3 regions of the Roseovarius sp. YIN77 genome follow, and region 1 is predicted to be linked to each of the others. Evidence: riboswitches for the same ligand, from Rfam matches in the RefSeq annotation. Region 1 holds a riboswitch; each other region holds the start of a gene.
The links. Region 1 has a riboswitch for cobalamin ahead of cobW (cobalamin biosynthesis protein CobW). Riboswitches for the same ligand answer to the same signal wherever they lie in the genome.
Positions count from the first base shown of each region.

Region 2: linked by a shared signal. The riboswitch ahead of AC2D8P_RS14530 (CbtB domain-containing protein) and the one ahead of cobW (cobalamin biosynthesis protein CobW) in region 1 are both predicted to bind cobalamin.
Region 3: linked by a shared signal. The riboswitch ahead of AC2D8P_RS08870 (hypothetical protein) and the one ahead of cobW (cobalamin biosynthesis protein CobW) in region 1 are both predicted to bind cobalamin.

Region 1 covers NZ_JBXVVI010000005.1:78,992-84,267, forward strand. The annotation lists gene AC2D8P_RS07275 (hypothetical protein) at 1-277, shown strand, start outside; gene cobO (cob(I)yrinic acid a,c-diamide adenosyltransferase) at 321-929, opposite strand; cobalamin riboswitch at 966-1,173, shown strand; gene cobW (cobalamin biosynthesis protein CobW) at 1,286-2,341, shown strand; gene cobN (cobaltochelatase subunit CobN) at 2,364-5,276, shown strand, end outside.
Region 2 covers NZ_JBXVVI010000021.1:17,676-22,951, reverse strand. The annotation lists gene AC2D8P_RS14555 (HTD2 family dehydratase) at 1-644, opposite strand, end outside; gene AC2D8P_RS14550 (NADPH-dependent FMN reductase) at 641-1,183, opposite strand; gene AC2D8P_RS14545 (hypothetical protein) at 1,340-1,657, shown strand; gene AC2D8P_RS14540 (hypothetical protein) at 1,651-2,178, opposite strand; gene AC2D8P_RS14535 (CbtA family protein) at 2,237-2,920, opposite strand; gene AC2D8P_RS14530 (CbtB domain-containing protein) at 2,924-3,094, opposite strand; cobalamin riboswitch at 3,135-3,331, opposite strand; gene AC2D8P_RS14525 (response regulator) at 3,394-4,113, opposite strand; gene AC2D8P_RS14520 (MarR family winged helix-turn-helix transcriptional regulator) at 4,110-4,610, opposite strand; gene AC2D8P_RS14515 (branched-chain amino acid aminotransferase) at 4,787-5,276, shown strand, end outside.
Region 3 covers NZ_JBXVVI010000008.1:6-5,281, reverse strand. The annotation lists gene AC2D8P_RS08890 (SDR family oxidoreductase) at 1-482, opposite strand, end outside; gene AC2D8P_RS08885 (SulP family inorganic anion transporter) at 630-2,117, shown strand; gene AC2D8P_RS08880 (RidA family protein) at 2,129-2,473, shown strand; gene AC2D8P_RS08875 (universal stress protein) at 2,499-3,347, shown strand; cobalamin riboswitch at 3,444-3,632, shown strand; gene AC2D8P_RS08870 (hypothetical protein) at 3,720-3,986, shown strand; gene AC2D8P_RS08865 (hypothetical protein) at 4,401-5,228, shown strand.

The sequences.
Region 1 (5,276 bases):
AATTCGGCAGTGGGCGGAAGATAGCGGATTTGACGTTCTTGAAGTCCATTGGCTGGCATCGTTTAGCGAAATCCCATCAAACTTTCACTTTACGATCGCCGTACAAAATGAAATCGACGCTGAGTTGCTTAGAGATTTGCTCAAAAGTTTTGACAGAAATTTGATGGCTGCGTCTGGATTGCCAAAGGCCGAAGCTGATTGTGCCACATTCAATGCAGCCTCCCAAGAGGTGGTTGATCGAAACTACCAAGGTAATTGGTTCTATTTCTTTCGATGATAGAAACGGCTGACTACAATTGGTCGCAGCAAATTCTGAGTCGCTAAAACTCCACACCCTTCTGCGCCTTTACCCCATCGCGGAACGGGTGTTTTAGCAGGGTCATGTCGGTGGCCATGTCGGCGGCTTCCAAGAGTTCGTCTTTGGCGTTGCGGCCGGTCAGGATGACATGGGTCATGTGGGGTTTTTCGTGGAGCAGAAAATCGACCACCTCATCAATGTCGATATAGTCATAGCGCAGGGCGATGTTAATCTCGTCCAGCAGGACCATCTGGACATTGGGATCCAGTATCAGGTCTTTGGCTTTGGCCCAGGCGGCCTGGGCGGCGGCGATGTCGCGGGCCTTGTCCTGGGTTTCCCAGGTAAATCCCTCACCCATTGTGTAGAACTGGCAGATGTCTGAAAAGTTTTCCTCGATCAGGGTGCGTTCGCCGGTGGTCATCGCGCCCTTGATGAATTGCACCACAGCGCAGGGCATCTGATGCGCGATTGAGCGCAGAATCATGCCAAAACCGGCGGATGATTTGCCCTTGCCCTTGCCGGTATTGACGATGATCAGGCCTTTTTCTTCGGTTTTGGTTTCCATCATACGGTCGCGGGCGGCCTTGATCTTGGCCATCTTGGCGGCGTGGCGTTCAGCATCTGTGGTCATATCACTCTCCAAGGCTTGACAAGTCGCCCCCGGATAGACCAAAGCGACTGGGTTGGTTCCTGTCTTAGGGCAGGAGAAAAGGGAATGCGACAGGGAAATCGCCCAAAGCGCAGCCGCCCCCGCGACCGTGACCGGGAAGGCCCCTCAGATGCCACTGGCGAAATGCTGGGAAGGCGGGGGGACCGTTGGGCCAGAAGGCCCTGAATCCGCAAGCCGGGAAACCTGCCAGCAACGGAAATGACGCAACCGGACGGGGTGTGCCGGGATCGGGTCAGACTGCTAGATGCAGCCGCCGCGATACTCCCCGTTCAAGACCCCGACGATTCGGGACCAAATCAATGGCGCGGAGGCCGCATATGTCTGATCTGTCGAAACTGCCCGTGACGGTAATTACTGGGTTTTTGGGGGCCGGAAAAACCACTGTGATCCGGCATCTGCTGGAAAATCCCGAAGGCAAGCGGTTGGCCGTGGTGGTCAACGAATTTGGCGATGTGGGTGTTGATGGCGAAATCCTGAAGGGCTGCGCTGATGAGAGCTGCCCGGCGGAAAACATTCTGGAACTGGCCAATGGTTGCATCTGCTGCACGGTTGCCGATGACTTCATCCCAACGATTGAGAGCCTGATGGCGCTGGAGCCGCGCCCGGATCACATCCTGATCGAGACCTCTGGTCTGGCATTACCGAAACCATTGCTGAAGGCCTTTGACTGGCCGGATATCCGGTCGCGCATCACCGTCGACGGGGTGATTGCACTGGCTGATGCAGAGGCTGTGGCCGCCGGTCGCTTTGCGCCCAATGTGGACGCGGTAGAGGCGCAGCGGGCTGCAGACGAGTCGCTGGATCATGAAACCCCACTGTCTGAGGTGTTCGAGGATCAGATTTCCTGTGCCGATATCGTTCTGCTTACCAAGACTGATCTGGCAGGCGCTGACGGTATTGCCAAGGCCCGCGCCGTGATCGAGGCTGAAGCCCCGCGCAAGCTGCCGATCATTGAGATTGCTGAGGGTGCCATTGACCCACGTGTAATCCTGGGGCTGGGCTCCGCAGCTGAGGAAGATTTGGATGCCCGCCCATCCCATCACGACACGCCCCATGATCACGATCATGACGATTTTGAAAGTATAGTGATTGATCTGCCCGAACAAACCGATCCAGTGGAGTTGGCAGCGCGGATCGAGCGTCTGGCCAATGAGCTGAACATTCTGCGTGTCAAAGGGTATGCTGCCGTGTCTGGTAAACCGATGCGCCTATTGGTGCAGGCCGTGGGCGCACGGGTGCGCCATCAGTATGACAGGTTGTGGAAGCCGGATGAGGCGCGTCAGGGCCGTCTGGTGGTGATTGCTGAGCATGACGACATCAATACCGCTGCGATCCGCGACATTTTGATCGGCGTATCGGAACCCGCCGAGTAAGCCACCACAAAGGTAGTGCGCCATGCATGTCGTCTTTCGCGAAAGCCATGGGTTAGAGGAAACGGAAACCCCGACCGATCTGGGCCAGAGCCCGGCGGATCTGGTGGTGCTGTCCTTTTCCGACAGTGACCTTGGCGCTTTCGCGGCGGGCTGGCATCGCGGTGGTGGGGCGGAAGGAAAATTGCCCACCCTACGGCTTGCAAACCTGAATGCGCTGAAACATCCCTTGTCTGTCGATACCTATGTTGAACAGACGCTGGAAGGGGCGAAGGGCATCCTGATCCGGCTGATCGGCGGCGTGCCTTATTGGTCCTACGGCTTGCAACAGGTGCGGGCCTTGGCGCAAGCCAAGGGGATCGCGCTGGCGGTTTTGCCTGCGGATGGGCGGCCTGATCCGCGGTTGGATGATGTGTCGACCTTGCCGGTGTCAACGCTGAAACGTCTGGCACATCTGTGTGATACCGGCGGGGCAGTGGCTGCACAGGCGGCGCTGGCGCAAATGGCTTTGGCGGCGGGGCTTTACGCCGGGCCCGTCAAGGGATCAAAACAGGTGCCGCAAGTCGGGGCGTGGACACCGGCGGATGGCGTAGTCAACCCGGATGTCTTTGCCGAACGCTCGACCCGACCGCGTGTGGTTGTCAGCTTTTATCGGGCCTATCTGACCGCCGCTGATCTGGACCCGATTGAAGAGACGTTCAAGGCGCTGGAGGATCGCGGTTTTGATGTGATTGGACTATTCGCGCCTTCGTTGAAAGTACCGGATGCGGCGCGTTGGATTGCTGATCGAATTTGTGAATTGAAGCCAGCGGCCATTGTCAACGCTACCGCCTTTTCCGGGAAGGGCGTGGATGGTAAGTCGCCGCTGGATGCAGGAAATGTGCCGGTTTTTCAGTTGGCACTGTCAACGTCGCGTCGCAAGGCCTGGGATGAGGCGGAGCGCGGGCTATCCCCTGCGGACCTCGCCATGCATGTGGTTCTGCCAGAGGTGGATGGGCGGATTTTTGGCGGCGTGGCCTCGTTCAAGGAACCGGGCAAACGTGACGCAGCGCTGGAATATTCCCGGTTTGCGCATAAGGCGGAACCGGAACGGATTGCGGCCATGGCCGACCGGCTGGCGGCCTGGGTGAATTTGGCGCAGAAACCAGCACCGGAAAAGCGACTGGCGATGATCCTGTCGACCTATCCCGGCAAGGCCCATCAGATGGCCCATGCCGTGGGGCTGGATGCGTTGGCCTCGGCAGAGGCGATATTGGGCGATTTGCAGGGCGAGGGCTTTGTGGTCGAAACGGGCGTGGCGTTGGACCAGGCCCTTTCAACTGAAACCATTGCCTGGCCCATCGGGGCCTATCTGACCGCATTGTCGAAACTGCCGGATGCGTTGCAGGATGATCTGACAGCGGTTTGGGGCGTGCCAGAGGATGACCCTAGCTACCGTGATGGCGCACTGCATTTCATCGCGACCCGGCGGGGCAATGTGTTGGTCGCGCTGCAGCCGGAACGCGGCATCCCTCAGGCTCGGGAGGATGACTATCACGATCTCAGCCGCACCCCGCGCCATTCCTATGTGGCGTTTTATCTGTGGCTCAGAGAGGGCGAGGCCATTGATGCCTTGGTTCATATCGGGGCGCATGGCACGCTGGAATGGTTGCCCGGAAAATCGGTGGCCCTGTCGGGCAGTTGCTGGCCAGAGGCACTGATCGGCGCGACCCCGGTGATTTATCCGTTCATCGTCAACGATCCGGGCGAGGCGGCGCAGGCCAAACGCCGTGTCGGGGCCGTGACCTTGGGCCATATCCCACCACCGATGAAACAGGGCAGTGTATCGGATCAGATGATCCGGTTGGAGGCCTTGCTGGACGAGTTTTCCAATGCCGACGGGCTTGACCCCAAACGCCGAGACCGCTTGCAGGCAGATATCCGGGCAGAGGCTCAGGCGCTGGGGGTGGAGGCCGATCTGGGTGTGGACCGCGCGACCACAACGGCAGAGGCGATTACACGGATTGATCGCTTTGTCTGCGACATCAAGGAAAGCCAGTTCGGCGATGGGCTGCATATCTTTGGCCGTACACCAGCGGGTGAGGCTGGGTTTGAAACGTCCGCCTCGGCCACGGCGGAACGTGCCGCGCTATTGGATGCGCTGGCCGGTAAACGCATTGCAGCGGGGCCGTCAGGATCACCCTATCGCGGGCGCACAGATGTGCTGCCCACCGGGCGCAACCTGTTCACCACGGACCCGCGATCTGTCCCGTCACGCGCAGCCTATGCCCAAGGTGTGAAGCTGGCAGAGGAACTGGTGCGGCGGCATTTGCAGGAAGAGGGCGATTATCCCATGGGTCTGATTGTTGATCTGTGGGGATCGGCCACGATGCGCACGGCGGGCGAGGAATTTGCCATGGCGTTGCATCTGTTGGGGGCAAAACCGGTTTGGGACGCACAATCCGACCGCGTGTCTGGTGTTGAAATCCTACCGATCACCCTGTTGGAACGGCCCCGGATAGATGTAACTTTGCGTGTTTCTGGCCTGTTCCGGGATGTGTTCCCAACACTTTCGGGTCTCTTTGGTCAGGCGGTGAAAGCACTGGCCGAACGCGACGAAGCACCGGATTGGAACCCTTATGCCGGTCAGGATGTGGGCGGCAGAGTCTACGGCCCGGCGCCGGGATCCTATGGGTTGGGCATGGGGCATGCAGCAGAGGATTACTCAGACGAGGGCCGCGCGCAGGCGGGTGAGGCGTGGTTGTCGGCCAGCCAGTGGGTGCTGGATGATGGCAAGGCACAATCAGATCGCGCCGGGATTGAGGCGCGGGTGAAGGGTGCGGACAGTTTCGTGCATCTGCAGGACCTGCCCGAAACAGACGTGTTGCTGGCCGCCGATTATGCCGCGCATGAAGCGGGCTTTGCCGCCGCGCAAAGCCGTGTAGGCGGGCAGGCCAAC
Region 2 (5,276 bases), on a different contig from region 1:
CCGTGAACCACCAGGCCGCTGTAACCTTCGTCATTCTGTGCGTAATCCTGATCATAATGGATGCGATGCCCATTTAGGGTCAGGGCGGAATATCTGAACAGAAGCGTGGTGGAAAACTGCATTCTTTCACAGCTTTTCTCATCATTGCGGGCCTTAGGCGCGATCGGGGTCGGTGCCTCCGGATCATGTTCCGCCCGGTAGATCAGGTCCTGATCTTCGATCGTACATAGCTGATCCTGTTGCCAAATCTCATGCCGGATCGTGACCATCGCCAACGGGCCGGTCCGCCCGCTCTTTTGATCCACCCTGACAACGGTCGAGCGTTTTTCCGCGTGAATGCCCGCTAAAATCGGTGCGTTGAACTGAAGTCGCCCCCCCGCCCACATACGCCGGTGAAGGCCCAAATCAGGCACGAAACTCCCGATCCGCGTATGACCATCCCACCCCAATTCAGTAGGCGGCTGAACATCCCAGAAATAAATCTGATGAAAGAAGGCGGGCAGTGGATCGCCATAACTAAACCGATCAGCCAACCCTAGCGCGGCTGATAGTGCTGAGGCGCGTGCCGGATCGATCTGGCAGCTTGCCACTTGCTGTCGCCCAACAGCACCCAATACCAAATCGCGATCGCCTTGCTGGCTCAATCCCGCTCTGCCTCCGCTCTCAACCTGTCCATCAAGGTCTGAAGGGTCGTGAGATAGCGCTCATTTGTCAGCGTACCATCGTCATCGAACTCTCTCGCAGCACCGGCAATCATGACCTCTGGCCCGGTCAGCAATCGGGGCTGAAAGGGCGTCAATGCAAGGCGCAGGGAATATTGCGCCCGCGCGCCGCCCGCCCGACCTGCCGCTGCCGACATGATCGCCACGGGTTTGTCCAGCCATGGCTTTCCCTTGGTCCGACTGACCCAATCCAAAGCGTTTTTCAGAACGCCCGACATGGCCTGATTGTATTCCGGGGTCGAAATCGCCACGGCATCAGCAGCAGCAATCTGATCCGCCAAAGTTTGAACGGCGCTGGGTATGCCCTGAGCGTCCTCCACATCTCCATTGTAAAGTTGCAAATTCAGATCGGCGACGGTCGGCTCCACCCCGAACAGTCTGGCGGATTCTGCCACCAGTTTCCGATTGACGGAACCGGTGCGAAGCGACCCGGATATCGTTAACAACGTTGGTACGGTCATTATTTTCCCTGCCTTGGCGACTGATTGGACCCTGACCATATTGTCCCGCCGAAGCAACCCCAACACACGCACAGTTGAGATGAACCAATGCACAACCCAGCATGTGTAACCAATTGTTAACCATGTTGCCCGAAGCTCGACTAAAACAGAGCCGACATGCGATCCCAGTTTCTGATCTTTGCGATCCTTCTTGTTACGGCCTGCAATGGTCCGAGCCCTGCCCTGCGCGGGTCAGAGGGTGAAGAGGTGGAGGTCGAAGGCAGTCGATTTCTGGTCTATCGCCGCGGAATTCAGGCCGAAGCCATACGCACCAGTTTCGAATTTCCTGCAACCGTCCGCCATATCTTTCCAAAGGCCGCAATCGCGATAGAACACGCCACCGGGTGCCCGCCCCATATCGCCTCGATGACCGGGGATGCCGCGCATATCAAGGCGGATTTAAACTGCCCAGAGGCGCGGAAACAGGTTTACTGACCTGCGGTGGCGAATGTTTCCCGGCACTCAGGCAAGGCGCACGAAATGATCAGCGGTACGCCCCCGACGGCAAGCTGGCTGTGATTATTGCTGTTTAACGTTACGGTCAGGGTTTCGGCATCCTCTGGCACAGCGCCGATATGGAACCAAGGTCCATAAATGCGCGCAATCTTTACGCCATCCACATAGACATGAGCGTGACCCTCACCCGCGACGTGAGGGCCGTTCACATTGTCCGGTGCAAAGCGGAAGTTCTGCGTCTTAAGTTCAAGGTTCCAGCCACCGGGTTCGGAATGCAGGACCATATCCAAACTTGGAGCGAGCAAATCCGCAGAAAAATCAATCATGGCATCGTGACTATGGGATGCCGCATGACCCTCACGAACGGCTTCCTCTGCCCCATGATCGTGCGAACCATGATCATGGCCGTCGAGCGTTGCGCCGGTGGACACAGCCAACAGAAACCCGAAACCGGTGCCGAAAAAGAGAGCGATTACAATAAACGCAAGTGTTTTCTGCATGATAATATCTTTCAGATACGTCGGGCCACTATTGCGGCCCGACTATCCAATCAGCTGCTTAAGCAGATTCACGTGACCAGAAATGGCCCGCAAAGGTACCCAGCATCGCCCAGGCAGCAAGACCAACGCCAAGCGCGCGGGCGGCAAATTCGCCCGCCAGTTCCGGCGGAACGGGGCCTGCAAATTCATCTGGATGCGGCGCGCCGATCACATGCGGCGCCAAAAGCAGAATGATACCCACACCCCACATCGCCCAGCCGCGACCAAAGGCGATCAGCCACAATGCGACAGCCGTCGCTGTAACCGTGCCGAACCACCAAACCTGACGCTCACCAACATCAGCGGCGGCCGATCCCGGCAGTTCCGGTGGCAGGCCAAATGCAGGGGCAAGCTGTACCGCGATCCATCCGGCGACACCCCAGATCATCCCGGTGCGGGCGTCGATCTTCGCCCCGCGTTCAGCGGCCAAAGACATACCGGCCACCAAGAGCAAACCATAGCCGACATAAATCAGGGCCGTGAACAGAACACTCAGCCCATCCCGCATGATATTGACGCCTTGCGCGGCTAACAAATCATGCGCATTGGCCCCGGTCGCGGCGCCGAAATGCACAAGATCGCCGCCCTCGTACAGCTCTGAATGCAGCAATACGGGTTGCACGAATGACAGTTGCAGCACGGCGGCAATCAGCCCTGCTGCAAACCCAGCGAACAACGCGCTGGTCAAAATTTTCTGGAACATGGTTTAGTGGCAGGGGAAGCCAGTTGCGTGACGCATGTCATGTGCCGCGTCATGCAAAGTTGCCGCCTGTACGTGGCCAGCCAGAGTGATGATGCCGAGGCCCAAAACAGCGGCGCTGAGTACAGCAAAGGCCGAGCTGCGGACGGAGGCGGTGGTTTTAACCAGAGTTGCCATTTTCGTTCTCCTATTCCCTGTCACACCCGACAGGGTGGGGTTTTCTGTTTTATGCTCGGCCGGTCTCCTGGCTCGCGGATCAGATGCCTGCGCCGCCTTCCCGGGTTGCCCCAGTGGCATGTGGCGCACGCTTTCCGCTTACAGTCGCGGGGGCGGCCGGGGCTTTGGATATCCTCACCCCATTCCCATTTCACCCTGACGCATCGCGCCAAAGGAACCGTGCATCCCCCCTTGTGCCTCCGCAGAGCGTTTCCGGTCAAGTAGATTCGCGGCAGCGTAGATAGATTTTCCGACTTATATTAATCCGACGCCAACATATATCCGGCACCCCGTACGGTCTGTAGGTATCGCGGCTGTTTTGGGTCGGTTTCCAACTTGCGGCGCAGACGGGTGATTTGCACATCCACCGCCCGTTCCTGTGCCTGCCCACCGTCCCGTCCGCTATTGCGGCCCAGTTCCTCAACCAGTTGCCCACGGCTGAACGGCTCCCCGGGTTTTGCCGAAAATATCTTCATCAACTGCGCTTCTGTTGCGGTCAGACGAATTTGTTCCTCCCCTTGCCACAGCTCACCCCGTTCCACGTCATAGCGCACTATTCCCAGAACCAGCATCTTCGGCCCCTGGTCTGCGATCGCCGGTTGTGGCACCCGCCTGAGAATGGCGTTTATCCTCAGCAGCAATTCCTTGGGCTCAAACGGCTTGGCCAGATAGTCATCAGCGCCGGCCTGCAAGCCCCTGATCCGATCTTCGGTTTCTCCTTTTGCTGTCAGCAACATAATCGGGGTACCTACACCCTCGGCGCGCAAGGCCTCCGTCAGGCTCACACCATCTTCGCCTGGCATCATCACATCCATGACGATCAAATCGAATTCCAGCCCCGACAGGATACGCCGGGCATGGGCAGCATCGCGCGCAATCGTCACCCAGAACCCATGACGCACGAGAAACTGTTTCAGCAACGTGCGGATGCGTTCATCATCATCGACAATCATCAGATGCGCGTCAAATTCCGCCGTCATGATCGCACCTCCCGCAATGTGTTGAAGTGTCGGCGCAAGGCCGGGTCCATCATCGCCTCTAACACCTGCCTGAACCCACGCACTGCATCGGGGCCAGCGGCACGATAGGCGGCGCGCATCCGGCTGCGTTGCGCTTCTGACAATTCTCGTTCCAATTCGGTTCCCTTTTCAGTCAGGCGAAGATGACGTTCGCGTTTGTCCTGAGTGCCCACGCGGCTTTCGACCAGGCCATCCTCGATCAGCGCCCGCAGCACCCGGTTTAAGGATTGCTTGGTCACGCCCAGAATGGACAGCAGATTGTTCACCGTGGTCCCCGGCTGTCGGTTGATGAAATGCAAGGCCCTGTGATGGGCGCGCCCGTAGGAATGGTTTTCCAGGATACGGTCAGGGTCCGCCGTGAACCCACGATAGGCGAAAAACATCGCCTCGATCCCCTTGCGTAACTGCTCATCGGTTAGATACAGCAGCCCTTCACCTCCGGAAGACCCGTCCGACATAACGCCCCTCTCACTTTTTTTGTCATCTGGCGCGATTTTATGTCAGTGTTATTGACTTTCCAAGAATCAATTCGTAACAACTGTCAGTTTTCGCGCAATTTTACGTCCGATGCGGACATATTTGCGCAACAATCGTAAAATCACCCCGCTGGGGCGCACTGCAAAGGGATTTAGAGATGGCCTCTTATGACGACCGCGATGGCAAAATCTGGATGGATGGCAAGCTGATCGACTGGCGTGATGCCAATGTGCACATCCTGAGCCACGCAATGCATTATGCGTCTTCGGTGTTTGAGGGAGAGCGTGCCTATAATGGCAAGATCTTCAAAAGCCGCGAACATTCGGAACGCCTGCATTTCTCTGCCGGTCAGCTTGATTTTCAGATCCCTTTCACCGTCGATGAGCTTGAGGCCGCCAAACAGGAAATCCTGACTGCCAACGGCTTTACCGATGCTTATGTACGTGCGGTTGCCTGGCGCGGCGCGGGTGAAGATATGGGTGTCGCCTCTGCCCGCAATCCGGTTCGCGTGGCCATCGCCGCTTGGGAATGGGGCGCCTATTACGGTGACGCCAAGATGAAGGGCGCAAAGCTCGACATTTCCAAATGGAAGCGGCCCAGCCCGGAAACCATTCCCAGCCATGCCAAAGCAGCAGGCCTTTACATGA
Region 3 (5,276 bases), on a different contig from region 1:
CCCCGACCCGGCCCATAAATCCCGGCCAGTCGAAAGATATGCAGGGGCAAGCCGCAATCATCAGCCAGTGCCCGCCAGGCCGCCTCAGCCTCGACCCGCATTTTCCCTCGCCGTGTGGATGGCGTCAGGGCAGAGTTTTCATCCACCCATCCACCCTGATGATCGCCATAGACCCCGGTCGTCGACAGATACCCCACCCATTGCAGATCAGGCGCCCGCGCCGCCAACGCGTTGCGCCATTCAGCCAGCACGGGATCACCATCTGTCCCAGGCGCGGCAGAGATCAGAATATGCGTCGCCTGTGCAATCACATCACGCAGATCGTCACCGGGCCAAATCCTTGACTGCACGCCCTGTTGTTCCAACTGCGCGGCCTTATCGGCAGATCGCGTGGTCCCGGTGACCTGCCACCCCTCTGAGAGCAGGAGCAACGTCAAAGCCCGGGCCGAATATCCATGTCCGAATGAAAGTAGATGTGTCATGCCCGGACCATCGCCCGGATCATCCACGCTGACAACTCCAGATTTCGCACGCGCGGCAATCTGCTCTGGTCATTTGACGCCCCCACCGTTATTTGGGCGCAACACGCGAACATATTGAACCGGAGCATACCCTTGCAGACCGATACCATCGCCAGCCTGAAACAGGACTGGTTCGGAAATATTCGTGCAGACCTTTTGGCGGGTCTGGTCGTGGCGCTGGCCCTGATCCCAGAGGCGATCGCCTTTTCGATTATCGCAGGCGTCGATCCAAAAATCGGCCTCTATGCTTCGTTTTCCATTGCCGTGATCACCGCCATCGCGGGCGGACGGCCTGGCATGATTTCAGCCGCCACCGCGGCGACGGCCGTGCTGATGGTCACGCTGGTGCGTGACCACGGGCTGCAATATCTGCTGGCGGCAACGGTTTTGGCAGGTTTGTTGCAAGTCCTGTGTGGATTTCTGCACCTGGGCAGCCTGATGCGCTTTGTCTCGAAATCAGTGATGACCGGGTTTGTAAACGCCCTGGCGATTCTGATCTTTCTGGCGCAATTGCCAGAGCTGGACTGGCGACACGAAGGTGTCGGCATCCTGACCTATCTGATGGTGGCAGGTGGCTTGGCGATTATCTATCTGTTTCCGCTGATCACACGTTCGATCCCGTCCCCGCTTGTGACAATCGTTGTGCTGACCACATTGGCCATTGCCCTGGGGCTGGATGTGCGCACCGTGGGCGATATGGGCGAATTGCCAGATACACTTCCGATTTTCCTGATCCCGGATATTCCGCTGACCTTTGAAACCCTGATGATCATTTTGCCGGTGTCTGCGGCCATTGCGGTGGTGGGCCTGTTGGAAAGCCTGATGACCGCCAGGCTAGTCGATGACCTGACCGATACCAAATCCGACAAGAATCGCGAATGTATTGGCCAGGGCCTGGCCAACACCGCCACCGGTTTCATCGGTGGCATGGCCGGTTGCGCGATGATTGGTCAGTCGATGATCAACGTGAAATCCGGTGGCCGCAGACGCCTGTCATGCTTTGCTGCTGGTGTCTTTTTGTTGTTCCTGATTGTGGTGCTGGGCGATTGGGTCAAACAGATCCCGATGCCCGCACTGGTCGCCATCATGATCATGGTATCCATCGGCACGTTCAGTTGGTCCTCGTTGACGGCAATCCGTCAGCACCCAACGTCGTCATCAGTGGTGATGATCGGTACCGTTCTGACAACGGTTTACACCCACAACCTGGCCTATGGTGTGATTGTCGGCGTGTTGCTCTCTGGTATCTTCTTTGCCTGGAAAATCGCCGCTGTCTTCCGGGTGCAATCCACCCTGTCTGATGACCACAATCACCGCAGCTATGTGGTCGAAGGGCAGCTTTTCTTTGCCACCGCCCCCGACCTTGCTGATGCGTTTGATTTCAACGAGGTATTGGAACGCGTTACCATCGATGTCAGCCGCGCCCATATCTGGGATATCTCGGGCGTGTCCGCCTTGGATGTAGTGGTGCTAAAATTCCGCCGCGAAGGGGCAGAGGTTGATATCATCGGCATGAACGTGGCCAGCGAAACCCTGATGGGTCGATTGTCCGAACGTGACACACCCGGCGCGCTGGAACGCATTTTGGGACATTAAGGAGAATGAAAATGATTGAACGCATGCACACAGGCGAACGCAGCAGCAAAATCGTCAAACATAACGGTGTGGTTTATCTTAGCGGCCAGGTCGGTAGCGGCGAAAGCCTGTCAGAGCAGGCCCATGATTGTCTGGGCCGCGTGGATACAGCCTTGAAGGAGGCCGGCACAGATCGCGAACATATGCTGCAGGCCATCGTCTGGCTGTCGGACATGTCCTATTTTGCCGAGTTCAACGAGATTTGGAATGCTTGGGTGCCCACCGGTCACGCCCCTGCCCGCGCCTGTGGCGAGGCCAAACTGGCCCGTGAAATTCTAAAGGTCGAGGTCATCGTCACCGCGGCCCTGCCTGAATAACCGTAACCATTTCGGAACCTGATCAATGCCTCGTATTCTAGTGCTTCTTGACGGCTCTCATTACGCACCCAGCGTCTGTGATTACACGGCGCTGGTTGCCGCGCAGGATCAGGCAGAAGTCGACCTTCTGCATATTCTGCAAAGAGAGCAAACTGCAGAAAGCGACCTGTCAGGCAATATCGGGCTGGGCGCCCGCAGTAAGCTGTTAGAAGATTTGGCCCGCCTGGATGCAGATCGGGCCACGCTGGCCAAGGCCCATGGTCGTGCCATTCTGGAAGACGCCGAAGAACGTTTGACCAAGGCAGGCGTTCAAAACATATCTTCGCGCCTGCGTCACGGTGTTTTGGTCGAAGAGGTCACCCAAGCTGAACAGGGATGCGATCTGGTCATCATCGGCAAACGCGGAGAATCCGCCGATGTGGAGTCTGTGCGGCTAGGCTCTCATCTGGAACAGGTGATCCGGTCCAGCACGGTTCCGGTGCTGATCGCCCCACGGGTTTTCAATCCGATTTCCCATGCCCTCATCGCGTTTGATGGCGGGCAAACATCGCGCAACGCCGTCGACTTTATCGCCAACACATCGCATGTCGCCCCGGAACGGATCACCCTATTGACCGTTGGCAATGACACGACCGGCGTCCAGCTGGCGCTGAAAGAAGCCGCCCAGCAATTGACCGAGGCAGGGTTTGAGGTGTCCACACGCGTCGCCCCCGGTCGTGCGGATAGCGCAATCGCGCAAACCGTTTCTGATCTACAGATCGATCTGTTGGTCATGGGGGCTTTCAGCCATTCGAGGATTCGCAATCTGTTTATCGGATCGACGACGACAGAAACCATCCGCGCCTGCCATGTGCCGATTCTAATGATCCGCTAGCATCAGATTTCGCACCGTCGCAATACCGACGTAATACCGACGCGTTACAGCACCCTGATTTGTCGCATTTGAACCTTTTGCTTTCGCGATCTTCCGCTAGCCTGTCCTTATCAAGGTGCCGCCAATCTGGCGGAGAATTGGGAAGCCGGTGAAAGACCGGCACTGCCCCCGCAACGGTAAGGATGGGACAGGACAAACACCACTGAGCATATGCTTGGGAAGGTGTCCTGCATCGGCCAAAAGCCCCTTCCAAGTCCGGAAACCAGCCTTGGTAACGTCAACCGCGGGCGGCGGTTCAGGCGGCGGTCTCGGCCCCTTCTGACCTCTGTCCACAAATGAAATCGCCGCGGGGAAGCGGCAAGGACGGAGGCAATGATGACACTTTCTCAAATCATGCAAGGCCTGCATGAATCCAAAACAGACGAAGCCCAAAAACAGGCGCGGACAGCGATGATGATATGGATTCTGGGGCTTCCTGATCCTATCCAAGCCCGCGATGCGGCCGAAGTATTTCTAAGCAAACCCAATCAACCCTCCGCAAGTTCCGCCGCCGCTAAAGAGTTTATAGTTTTACTTAAGAATGTGGCAAAAGGGCCGAAAATGACCCATCCAGCCCGACGAAAACGGCGGGTTCACTAAAGTTTTTCATCCAATGCAAAGGCCTCGGATCTGGGTAGAAGTTTAACAAGTGTGTCGCGATCTAGGCACCGGCATGGATCTGCACTGTCTCACCCCCAGGTTATGGCCTTTGGAGGTATTAATACATTGTGAGAATTTAATATTCGAGCTACTTCCTCTAAGCACAGATGCCTCAACTTCTTTTATTTGTATGATTATTATTAACTTTTCTCTCTGCTCTCTGAACACATCCCTACTTCAGGGTTGCAATAAATGCACAGATAATACGAACTTGTTCTTGCCTAGTAAAAATCAAACAACTAATTGAATCTACTTATAGATGATTTATTAGATTTCCTAGGAAACGCCCCACCTCAAGCCAATATCAGTTTTAGTGTGATACTCTAAGTTTCCCCTTTAAAGAAAGTATAAGTATTGATTGACCACAGCGCATCAATGGTCGTTCGGTGTTGCAAAAGTGAAATTCGCCTATCTCTTGTGATCGCTTTTTTGGGTGTGCTGTTTTACTTTTTTCTTTCTGACCCGCTCTGCATTGCTATAGAGGCCCGTTTTTTGGGGCACAAAGTATATGATTACTACTTATTGTCACTGCTTGACGGGAGGTTTGACGTCCCGATCCGTATAGTTTCTTACGAAGGGCACTATAACCCTTCAGGGAAAGCTTTTGTCTATCACGGCTTGTTTCCAATTCTACCAAGAGCAGTTATGGCGCTCTTTGTCGATCTTGAAACCATCAACAGCAACAGATGGGTCATATTTGGGTTGACCGCATCGGCATCTACAATGTTTCACTACACGATATTTCTATGCCTAAGGCGCGTTGATGTGCCCGCAATGGAAAGACGGCGCTGGATCGCATTGACAGGCGTGATGTGCTGGACCGCCTCTGCGGGTCCGATCGTTGCGTCCAACTCTGCAATTTACAATGAAACCTTTGCATCGGCTCTACTTGCTGTTTCCATAGCAGGATATATCTTCGCACGTTTGATAGTTTTCCAAGACCCGGTCATAAAACATCTTATTGGCTTTGCAGTTTGCGTTGTAATCGCTCTGCATTCACGAAGCACTATTGCCTTTGGATTGGCATTGAGTTTCAGCTTATTGTGGGGGTTCCAACTGATACGGATAAGACGCGATGCTATTCGTCCGTTGATTCTTTCTGCCCTGATATGGAGTCCCCCCGGTTTGAAGGACGGTTATGGGCTTAGAGATTCCAGCCCTTCAGCGGCGGTCCTTTCGTAGTTGATGGGTGACTTATACCCCAATGCCGAGTGTCGGCGAGAGGGGTTG